Regions from separate parts of the Yersinia canariae genome, predicted to be linked through region 1. Evidence: riboswitches for the same ligand, from Rfam matches in the RefSeq annotation. Region 1 holds a riboswitch; the other holds the start of a gene.

Region 1 (5,434 bases):
GGGCCGATGACCTCGCGCACTGCGGCTTCAATAGTCTGGCGCGGGGTGCGGTTAATGGCGCTGCTGCCCACCGGCAGACCAATACCTTTACGAGTGACAGTTCCCATCCCTTCGCCACCACGGAGGGTAATTTCGGTTTGTTCAGTCAGTATTACGCGAGCAAAAATCAGCATGCCGTGGGTGGCATCGACATCATCGCCACCGTCCTTACGGATAGCCGCCGTCGCCTGTTGGCCTTCAATCAGCGGCTGCTCGACATTCAGGCACAGGGTGACGCCAGAGGGAGTGACGATAGAGACCTGATCAATCACTTGCTGGCGCAGCACCATCAGCGCGGCCACTTTTGCCGCCGCAGTGGCACACGAACCCGTGGTATAGCCTTTTCGGTATTGCTTGCCGTTGTGCCAAATGCTGTCTAATGGTTGGTTTTGCTGCGCGATATCATCACTGGCCAGACTGTTACTCATATCGCCCCCCGTAACTGGTAGAGGATGGCGTTGATAATCGCCGCCGCCACATTACTCCCCCCTTTGCGCCCCAGAGCGGCAATGCAGGGCAGGTCACTTGCCGCCAACGCATCTTTGGATTCCGCCGCGCCGACAAAGCCGACCGGCACGCCAATCACCGCCACTGGAGTCACTTGGCGCTCTAACAAACGAAATAACGCCGTCGGCGCATTGCCGAACACAAACAGTTTTTCGCCCGGTTCCGCCAACGCAACATCCACCGCCGCCATCGAGCGGGTAATGCCCTGCATCGGCGCATCGGCTACCACGCGCGGGTCACTGATATAGCAGCGGCACTCGCATCCCATCTGCTTGAGCAGTGTTTTATTGATGCCCGACATCGCCATAGTGGTATCGGTGTATAACGTGCATCCTCGGCGCAGCCCCTCGGCAATGTGAGTCAGTACATCGGGTGAGAAATACAAAATATCCAACCAGTCAAAATCTGCTGTGGTATGGATAACCCGCTTGATCACCGCCTCGTGCATCTCACTGGCAAAATGAGTGCCGGGTCGTTCAGTGGCAATAATATCGCCGATAATGGCAAAGCTATTTTGCTCAATTTCTTGCGGATTCTTTATATAGCTCATGGGGTTATCCTTATAAAATGCCGGCCAACAGCAGCCGAGCCAATGCGAATAGTAAAAGGGCCAATAACGACGCCATCATCATCAAGTGAATACTGCGCGGAATATCACTCAGGGCCACTTCACGCCGCTCATCACCCATCCAAGGTTTTTCTACTCGCTCGCCAAAGTAATCATTCGGGCCGCCAAGGCGGATGCCCAAAGCTCCGGCAACCGTGGCTTCTGACCAAGCACAATTCGGGCTAGAGTGTTGATAGCGATCACGCCAGCCAATACGTAGCGCCTGACGATAATCGGCCTGAATCAACCAAGCTGCGGCACTCAATAACAACCAACTCAAGCGCGCAGGGATCCAATTTGCCAAATCATCCATTCGCGCAGACACATAACCAATTGACCGATATTTCGGCGTTTTGTATCCCACCATCGAATCAAGGGTATTCATCGCTTTGTAGGCCATTGCCAACGGCGCGCCGCCCAACATTAGGAAAAATAGCGGCGCAATCACGCCATCGACACTGTTCTCCGCCACGGTTTCCACCACCGCACGAGTAATTTGTGGTTTCTCCAGTTGCGAGGTATCACGTCCGACAATCCATGACAGCTTTTCGCGGCTTTGTGCCAAAGACCCCTGCTTTAGCGCAGCAAAAACCAACAGTGCCGCGTCACTCAAGCAGCGCCCGGCCAACAAGGTGTAAATCATCCATACTTGCGCTAGCCAGCCGAGCCACGGGTTAATCTCTGTCATCAACCATAAAAATCCCCAACTGGTCAGCCCGGTGATACCGACCACCAGCAACCACAGCACTGCCCCGCCCCACTTCAGTGCTCGCTCGCTGCGGCAGACCGCGCGGATGGCCCGTTGCAGCACCGTAATCAGGTTGCCAATCCAGCGCACCGGATGCGGCCAGTGCGGTGGGTCACCAAGCCAATGGTCTAATAAGAAAGCAACAAACCATGCGATCAAGGTCATAGCACACCCCGGGCTGCCGTCAGCCAGCCATCCAATAAACCGGGGCGCTGAGCAAAGTGAATATGCAGGTAGCTGGCCTGAGTACGTTGCACTTGATAACCACTGCGCCAACTCTGGATAACCGCGCCATCACGCCACTTGCTGCTATCAAAAACTGGTATCAATGGGCTGGTAAAATCGGAATAATGGAATTCATGACCGCGCAGGATTTCGCCTTCAGCTGCCAACAAAGTGTCACTACGAGCCACGGCTTGGCAGTAGCCAAAACGGGTCAGTCGTTTTCCCATCCGGCTTTCACCGGCCAAAATTCCCACCATGGAATGGCGTTGCCCACTTTCATCTGTCAGACCGTCACCGAGATACATCAAACCGCCGCATTCGGCATACAGGGGGATTTGCTGATTGTGAGCTTGCTGTAACGCGGCATGCATGGCTGTATTTGCCGCCAACGCAGTAGCGTGGATTTCCGGATAACCGCCTCCCAGATAAATCATCTGACAGGCGGGTAAATGGCGGTCATGCAGTGGGCTAAAACGTTGAATACGCACCCCAGCTTGCTCCAGCAGATCAAGGTTATCGGGATAGTAAAAATTGAAGGCTTCATCTTCGGCCAAGGCCAGTGTCAAACCATCGGCCAAGGCCAACGGCGGTAATGCGGGTGGGGTGCCAACGGGAAGTTCAGTGCAAGGGGTCAGGGCGAGCAATCTGTCCAGATCGATAAATTCTTCAACCTGCTGTGCCAGCCGTTGCCAGCGCGGCGCGCTATCGGGCTGTTTGGAGACCACGCCACCTCGCTCTTGCGCCGGAATCAACCCCAAATGGCGTGATGGCAAAGCGACATCATCCATGACCGGTAAACGGCCCAGAACCGGAATGCCACAATAATGTTCGATGGCATGGCGAATAAGTTGATAGTGATTTTCTGAATTGACGCGGTTAACAATCACCCCGGCAATGGTGATATCGGGGTCAAATTGGCAGAAGCCCAGTACCGTTGCCGCCACTGATGTCGAAACCGCTTTACCATCCACCAGCAAAATAACCGGGCAGCCCAATTGCTTGGCCATCGCCGCACTGCTGCAATAATCAGGATCAGTCCCGTAGCCGTCATACAACCCCATAACGCCTTCAATCACCGCAACATCGGCATGGCGCATATGTTGGTTATATAGCCCATTGAGGGTGGCAGGTGGCAACATAAATGCATCAAGATTTCGTGACGTCACACCACTGACAGCGGTATGCCAGCCGGTATCCAGATAATCTGGCCCGACTTTGAACGGCTGCACCGACAATCCACGAGCAATCAGCGCCCGCAAAATACCCAGCGTCACAGTGGTTTTACCGCACCCACTGCTGGTTCCCGCGATGATAAATGCTTGTTTGCCTGAGTATTGCATAAAAAAATCCCGCCATTTCAAGCGGGATATGCAGTGTCAAAAAGGTGCATTTGCGCAACGACACCGCTGCGCGCATCTGATGACAACCCGCTTCCCACCGAAGGAGTTGAAACTCTTTTACTGATTTGGCAGGTCTTCTGGCTTAGCATCATCCTCCCCCGCTACCTTCCCAATCCTGTGGATCAGTGGTTTCAGCGGGGTCGTCAGCATCACAGCAGCGGGGGCTGCGGGGGATTGTCACCCCCTTCCCAATCGTGACTTTAGTGCAAGTACACGATATAACCATTTCAGTAACTACAATTATCTAATTACAGTAGATTCTGTTATTAATTTCTTTTCTTGTTATATAATTTATCTCTTTATTTACACTGTTATAACAGGCCATTTATTAATTGATAGTCTGATAGACTCTCTTAAAATTAATATACGCCTTTCTGATCAAAAAAAATGGTTAATTTTATTTTTTGCGAGTAACTTTCTTGCTTATCCACAACAAATAATTGCTATCGATAATGAAAATATCACATTAAAAACAATCAATTATACCAAAAATACCATTAAAAAAAATAGCAAGAAATTGTCATTATTTATTTTGTACTTTTAATATTAAATTTAATTTTTAAATAGACAATCTTGAATGAATAGCATGACCAATTGATATTAGATCAATAACTGTCATTCCATTTCGCTGCGTTCAGAAGAAAGTGAGCGAAATACCTGCGGTGTCACGTTGTAAGTTTGGCGGAACACTTTGCAGAAATAGCTTGTCTGGGAAAAACCCAGATTCTTGGCAATACTGGCAATGCTCCAGTCACTGTGTTGCAACATTTCTCTGGCATTGGCCATCCGTTGCTGATTGACCCAGGCATTAAACCCGATGCCCTGATATTTTTTAAACAATTTGCTGAAGTAGTAAGGGCTGAGATATACCTTTGCAGCCACTTCTTCCAGTCGCAATTCTTCCGATAAATGCGTATCGATGTAGCGCAAGGCTTTCTTCATTTTGCTGTCGTGGGGGTGAACCGGACGTATCCTACCCGGTTCTTTGCTGCCCATATTGTCATTGATCACCACAAAATTAAGATGCTTTTTGAGGCAATTCTCCACAATCAGCTTCAGTAAATCTGCCGAAGCAATCACGCGAGAAAAATCCATAATGGGCACATTGTGGAATTCATCCATCAGTACCGGATTCTGTTGCCAGTGATTATCAACATTAAGAATATCAATCAGATAAACATCCGAGTGTAGCCGCACCTGGCCACATAGAACAAACCCGACCAAATGACCTGCTATAACCAGCGGGATAGAGAAATCCGTTAGCCCGGCATGGCAGCGATAAATACAAGGTTCATTAGATTTTGAGGCCTCAAGGCCACCACAACGATCACTCATTCGGCAACGAAGGTGGTTAACCGGGTCTTGGCGCATCAATTGACAAAATGGCGTAAAATTAAATAGATCAGAAATTTCTTCGCCGTGAATATTCACCACGACTACAGCCAGCCCGGTTGCCTGAGCAAAATCCTGCGCGATTTTATTTATGAGCTCTGAGTTTAGAGAACTGGCAGAAATCATGATAAAACCTCTCAGTTAATTTTAATTTATTGTTATTAAGCTTCGTTTGTTACTATAAATCATCCCTGTAATGAACAATGTGTTACTGCTTTGTTATATTTTCATTCCTATTTGCAATGCAAAAAACCTATTTCCCTGTCAAGGTTTATGCTCTGGTGAAATGAATACAAATAACAATCCACCTTACCAGAGTCATAATCAACAGGGGACTATAATCAGTCCATTAACCAGAATAGATCACGAAATTTCCTCATCCCGTTTCAAAAAACCAAGATGAGGAAACTCACGTTGATTTATAAACTGGCTTTCTCATCCTCTAATTTACAAGTATTGCAAGGCAGGTTTTTTCCGATGAAGAAGCGATAAACTGCCGCACCGAGGCAAGCACCA
Region 2 (5,434 bases), 1.9 Mb from region 1:
TTGAGAAATTGGATATCCCTTGGGTACGATTATGGGCGTCAGAGCACAACAAAAAGAGCGGACTCGTCGTTCCCTTATCGAAGCGGCGTTCAGCCAACTGAGTGCTGAGCGGAGTTTTGCCAGCTTGAGTTTGCGGGAGGTCTCCCGTGAGGCGGGTATTGCACCGACTTCTTTTTATCGGCATTTCCGTGATGTAGATGAACTTGGGCTGACAATGGTCGACGAAAGCGGCCTGATGTTGCGCCAACTTATGCGGCAAGCTCGTCAGCGGATTGCCAAGGGCGGCAGTGTTATCCGCACCTCAGTATCTACATTTATGGAGTTTATCGGTAATAACCCTAATGCATTCCGCTTATTGCTACGGGAACGCTCCGGGACGTCCGCCGCATTCCGTGCGGCAGTTGCGCGTGAAATTCAGCATTTTATTGCTGAGCTGGCCGACTACCTTGAACTGGAAAACCACATGCCGCGCAGCTTCACTGAAGCTCAAGCTGAGGCCATGGTCACCATTGTCTTCAGTGCGGGTGCAGAAGCGCTGGACGTGGATATCGAACAACGGCGACAGTTAGAAGAACGGCTGGTTTTACAACTGCGAATGATCTCCAAGGGCGCTTATTATTGGTATCGTCGCGAGCAGGAAAAGCTTGCTGTGTCCCGCGCTTAATAAGGTAAAGAAAATGATGGAACACTCGTGCTCAGAAAAACGACCTCACCGTGAAACCGGCACCCTGTTGTTGGCTTTAATTACGGGTTTGGCAATAAATGGTTCATTTAACGCATTATTCAGCGGATTTGTTCCTTTTTCAGTCTTTCCGCTGCTGACATTAATCTTGGCGGTTTATTGTCTGCACCAGCGCTATCTCAATTTTGCGATGCCGCAAGGCCTGCCAGTGCTGGTTTGTGCGTGTTTCTTACTCGGCATTCTATTGTACAGCGCGATTGTGCGGGTTGAGCATCCGGCGATTGGTTCTAACTTTGTTCCTTCGATTCTAAGTGTGGTGTTGGTATTTTGGATTTTGTTCAAACTGAAAACGCGAAAATCGGCGCAGACAGATATGAATGCCGATGCCGACACAGAGACTGACAATCAGCAGCCGCAATAGCTTTTCCGTTCACTCATCGAACCCAATAGAAAGGGCAACATCGCGTTGCCCTTATTTTGTCCCGATTTCTGCTTGTCGTCAGTTTCGTTTTTCCAGTAAAACCCCACACTCCATATGATGGGTGTAAGGGAACTGATCAAATAGCGCTAACCGGCTGATTTTATGTGTGTGTTGTAACTGTTCAAGGTTGGCGCACAAGGTCTCTGGGTTACAGGAGATATAAAGGATGCGCGGGTAGGCCTGCACCAGCTTGACGGTTTCGTCATCCAGCCCACTGCGCGGCGGGTCGACAAAAATGGTCTCGCAGTTATAACCACTCAAATCAATGCCCTTCAGGCGCTTAAACTCACGCACACCTTGCATGGCCTGGGTAAATTCCTCCGCAGACATTCGGATAATTTGCACATTATCAATATGATTGGCCGCGATGTTGTATTGCGCCGCGGCGACTGACGGTTTGGCAATTTCAGTTGCCAATACCCGATCGAAATTGCGCGCCAGCGCCAGTGAGAAATTACCGTTGCCGCAGTACAGCTCTAATAAATCGCCGCTGGCATGTTGGGTGACATCAATCGCCCATTCCAACATATGGATATTCACCGCCGCATTAGGTTGGGTGAAGCTATTCTCAACCTGGCGGTAAATCATATCGCGCCCGGCGACGGGCAACACTTCGTCGATATAGTCGTGATCGAGCATGATTTTGGTTTTTGACGCCCGCCCAATCAGTTGAAAATCAAAACCTTGCTCGCGCAACTGATCACGTAATTCTTGCGCTTTATGCTGCCATTCTTCATCTATTTGACGGTGATATAGCAAGGACGCAATCAGTTTACCGCTAAGAGTCGATAAGTAATCAATCTGAAACAGTTTATACCGCAAGATTGGCTCAGCTCTGATGGCGGTCATCAGGGCACTCATCAGGCGATTGATTAGCAGATTAGCCACCGGGAATTGCTCGACTCGAATTCGCTGCTTAGTCTGTTGGTCAAACATGATGTGGTACAGGTCGTCTTCGTCGTGCCAAACGCGGAACTCGGCTCTCATGCGGTAATGTTGTGCAGGAGAACGGAATATTTCCGGAGCAGGGGCCTGAAACGGCGACATCATCGCCTGAAGACGGGCAGATTTTTCCGCCAATTGGTGGTCGTAGCTATCTGTCGGCAGGATGTCGGGCGTCATGATTCTTCTCGTCTGGCCATTATAAAAGAGGGTTACTGCTGCGGATTGTAGGGAAAGTGGGGGTGATGTCCAGTTTTGTTGTGTTTATTCTGCGTAACAACATTGGAAGTCTAGACATCTATTTTACTTGATCGTAGCATTGCGGTCCGGCCTCATGCTGTTACTTAAACACCTAAGAGTTAAAAGGGAATCCGGTGTAAATCCGGAGCTGACGCGCAGCGGTAAGGGGAAGTTACGGCGATAGGTTTCAATCAGACACTGTCCGCAAGACGGGAAGTCATCGCCCGCTCTGTTTTTCAGAGATCCCAAGCCCGAAGACCTGCCGGTATACGTCGCAATATTCGTGGCCGTCGCGTAATACCGGCCATGGCACTGCGGCATCCGCTATTTGTGTTTGGATGCTATTTCTAATGACAATTAAAAAATATACGCTGCTCACAGCCCTTTCTGTGACAGCATTTTCTGGATGGGCGCAGGACAACACCACAACCGCTAATAATAAAGATGAAATGATGGTTACCGCCAGCCGTTTCAAACAACCCGTTTCGACTGTATTAGCACCCGCCGATGTCGTCACACGTGATGATATTGACCGCTGGCAGGCAAAAAGCCTGAATGAAGTGATGCGGCGGTTACCAGGGGTGGATATTGCCCAAATGGGGGGATTAGGTCAGGGCTCTTCCATGTATATCCGGGGTACTGAAGCTCGCCATGTATTGATATTGATTGATGGCATTCCTCTGGCTCGTACTGGTATCGTCAATAGCGTTAATCTCAATCAAATACCTATTTCCTTAGTGCAGCGGGTTGAATATATCCGTGGGCCACGTTCTGCTGTGTATGGTTCTGGTGCAATTGGTGGCGTCATTAACGTGATTACACAGACAGACCAGGAAGGCGCGCAGATTAATGCCGGGATTGGTTCCAAAGGCTATCAGCAATATGATGGCAGTGTTCGCCAGCGCTTTGGCGATACCTTGGCCACGTTAGCGGGTGGGTATCAAACGAGCAATGGCTATAACATCAAACCTGATTCACCGAATCCAATCGATAATGATCGAGATGGTTTCCGTAATAAAAATTTCTGGGCAGGATTGGAGCACCAATTCAACCAAGAGATCTCTGGTTTTGTCAGAGGCTATGGCTATACCAATAATTCTGATTACGATATTGGCAACATTTCTTCTCCTGCTTACAGTGGCGATGAAGAGCGGTTATATAACCATACTTATGATGCGGGGCTACGTTATGCTTCGGGCGCTTATTCTTCCCAATTAGTGGGCAGTTATCAGAAATATAAAGACTATAACTTTAGCAGCCAATATGGCCGCTATGGTGTGGCTACCACGTTGGACAATATGGATCAGCGCAATGTGCAATGGGGTAACACTTACAGCTTTGAAAGTGGGACTCTGAGCGGGGGTCTTGACTGGCAACAGCAGCGCTTGACCTCATCTAACCAGACCATCTCTGATACTTATAAGCGGGATAACACCGGTTTGTACCTCAGCGGACAGCAGAAGTTTGATAACGTGACGCTTGAAGCTTCTGGCCGTGCAGATAAAGACGAGCAATTCGGTTGGCACGAAACATGGCAAACTGCGGCGGGCTGGGAGTTCATTCCTGACTATCGTGTGACGGTGTCTTACGGCACCGGTTTCTTAGCACCATCATTGGGTCAGCAATATGGTTCGCAGCGCTTCGACATCATCTCCAACAGTGACCTTAAGCCGGAAGAATCGCGCCAATGGGAAGCCGGTTTGGAAGGTATCACAGGGCCGGTTGACTGGCGCTTATCGGCTTATCACAACAAAATTGAAAATCTGATTGATTACTCCTTTGATAATTCAACATTCAAAGGACATTACTACAATGTCAATTCTGCGACGATAAAAGGAGTGGAATGGACGGGGAATCTGACTACCGGCATATTTACGCACGCGGTCACACTGCAATATATTGATCCGCGAAACGATGTAAATAACGAAGTGCTAGCCCGCCGCTCTAAGCAACAAGCCAAGTATCAGTTGGATTGGACCATGTTCAACTTAGACATGGACGTTTCTTATCAGTATTACGGCAAACGCTATGACAATAACACCTCTGCGTACAGTACAACGCAGCGCGAATTGTCGAGTTATAGCACAGTAGACGTTTCAGCTGGTTATCCGGTTACTTCTCATCTAACAGTTCGTGGTAGAATTGCTAACCTGTTTGATAAAGAATACGAAACGGCTTATGGCTATAAAACCGCTGGACGAGAGTATTACCTCACAGGAAGTTATAACTTCTAATAAGGCTGATACTGCTCTTCGCCCGACAGCGCTGATTTTTGATTCCGGTGTTGGCGGGCTATCTGTCTATCAGGAGATTCGGCAATTGCTGCCGGATCTCCACTATATATATGCTTTCGACAATGTCGCGTTCCCTTATGGCGAGAAGTCCGGCGAATTCATCGTTGAGCGCGTATTGGACATTGTCACTGCGGTACAGCAGCGCCATCCGCTGGCGATTGTAGTTATCGCCTGTAACACTGCCAGCACGGTTTGCCTTCCTGCATTACGCGAACGTTTTACCTTTCCTGTCGTCGGGGTTGTCCCGGCTATCAAACCTGCGGTGCGCTTAACCCGTAATGGCGTGGTCGGCCTATTGGCTACCCGGGGCACAGTTCATGCTTCTTATACTCGTGATTTGATCGAGCGCTTTGCGACAGACTGCAAAATTGAATTACTGGGTTCATCTGAGCTGGTGGAGTTGGCGGAAACCAAGTTGCATGGTGGTGTTGTTCCGAAAGAAGCATTAAAGAAAATCCTTCATCCGTGGCTCGCAATGCGTGAACCGCCAGATACCATCGTTTTAGGCTGTACCCATTTCCCTCTATTAACTGAAGAGTTAGCACAAGTGTTACCAGAAGGCACCCGAATGGTCGATTCCGGCGCTGCAATTGCTCGCCGTACCGCCTGGCTTATCTCTTCTCAAGAAAATGTGATTTCTTCTGATGAAGAAAACATCGCGTATTGCATGGCACTGAATGCGGATACTGACGCTTTATTGCCCGTTTTACAGGGATATGGTTTTCTAACGCTGGAAAAACTGCCAATTTAACGGCGTTTTGACTAAAGAATCAGCGGTTGAAAAGTTTTTTCAAA

The links. A riboswitch is a leader RNA that binds a small molecule or an ion and turns the genes downstream of it on or off. The one in region 1 is predicted to bind cobalamin.
Region 2: another riboswitch for cobalamin. It lies ahead of btuB (TonB-dependent vitamin B12 receptor BtuB); the one in region 1 lies ahead of F0T03_RS13740 (cobyrinic acid a,c-diamide synthase CobB).

What each region holds. Positions count from the first base shown of each region.
Region 1 covers NZ_CP043727.1:2,975,818-2,981,251, forward strand. Annotated here, with positions in the region: gene cbiD (cobalt-precorrin-5B (C(1))-methyltransferase CbiD) at 1-467, opposite strand, end outside; gene F0T03_RS13730 (cobalt-precorrin-8 methylmutase) at 464-1,096, opposite strand; gene cbiB (adenosylcobinamide-phosphate synthase CbiB) at 1,107-2,066, opposite strand; gene F0T03_RS13740 (cobyrinic acid a,c-diamide synthase CobB) at 2,063-3,466, opposite strand; cobalamin riboswitch at 3,577-3,768, opposite strand; gene pocR (transcriptional regulator PocR) at 4,142-5,044, opposite strand; gene pduF (propanediol diffusion facilitator PduF) at 5,338-5,434, opposite strand, start outside.
Region 2 covers NZ_CP043727.1:143,702-149,135, forward strand. Annotated here, with positions in the region: gene fabR (HTH-type transcriptional repressor FabR) at 32-664, shown strand; gene F0T03_RS00645 (YijD family membrane protein) at 678-1,103, shown strand; gene trmA (tRNA (uridine(54)-C5)-methyltransferase TrmA) at 1,182-2,285, opposite strand; cobalamin riboswitch at 2,416-2,626, shown strand; gene btuB (TonB-dependent vitamin B12 receptor BtuB) at 2,696-4,579, shown strand; gene murI (glutamate racemase) at 4,524-5,390, shown strand.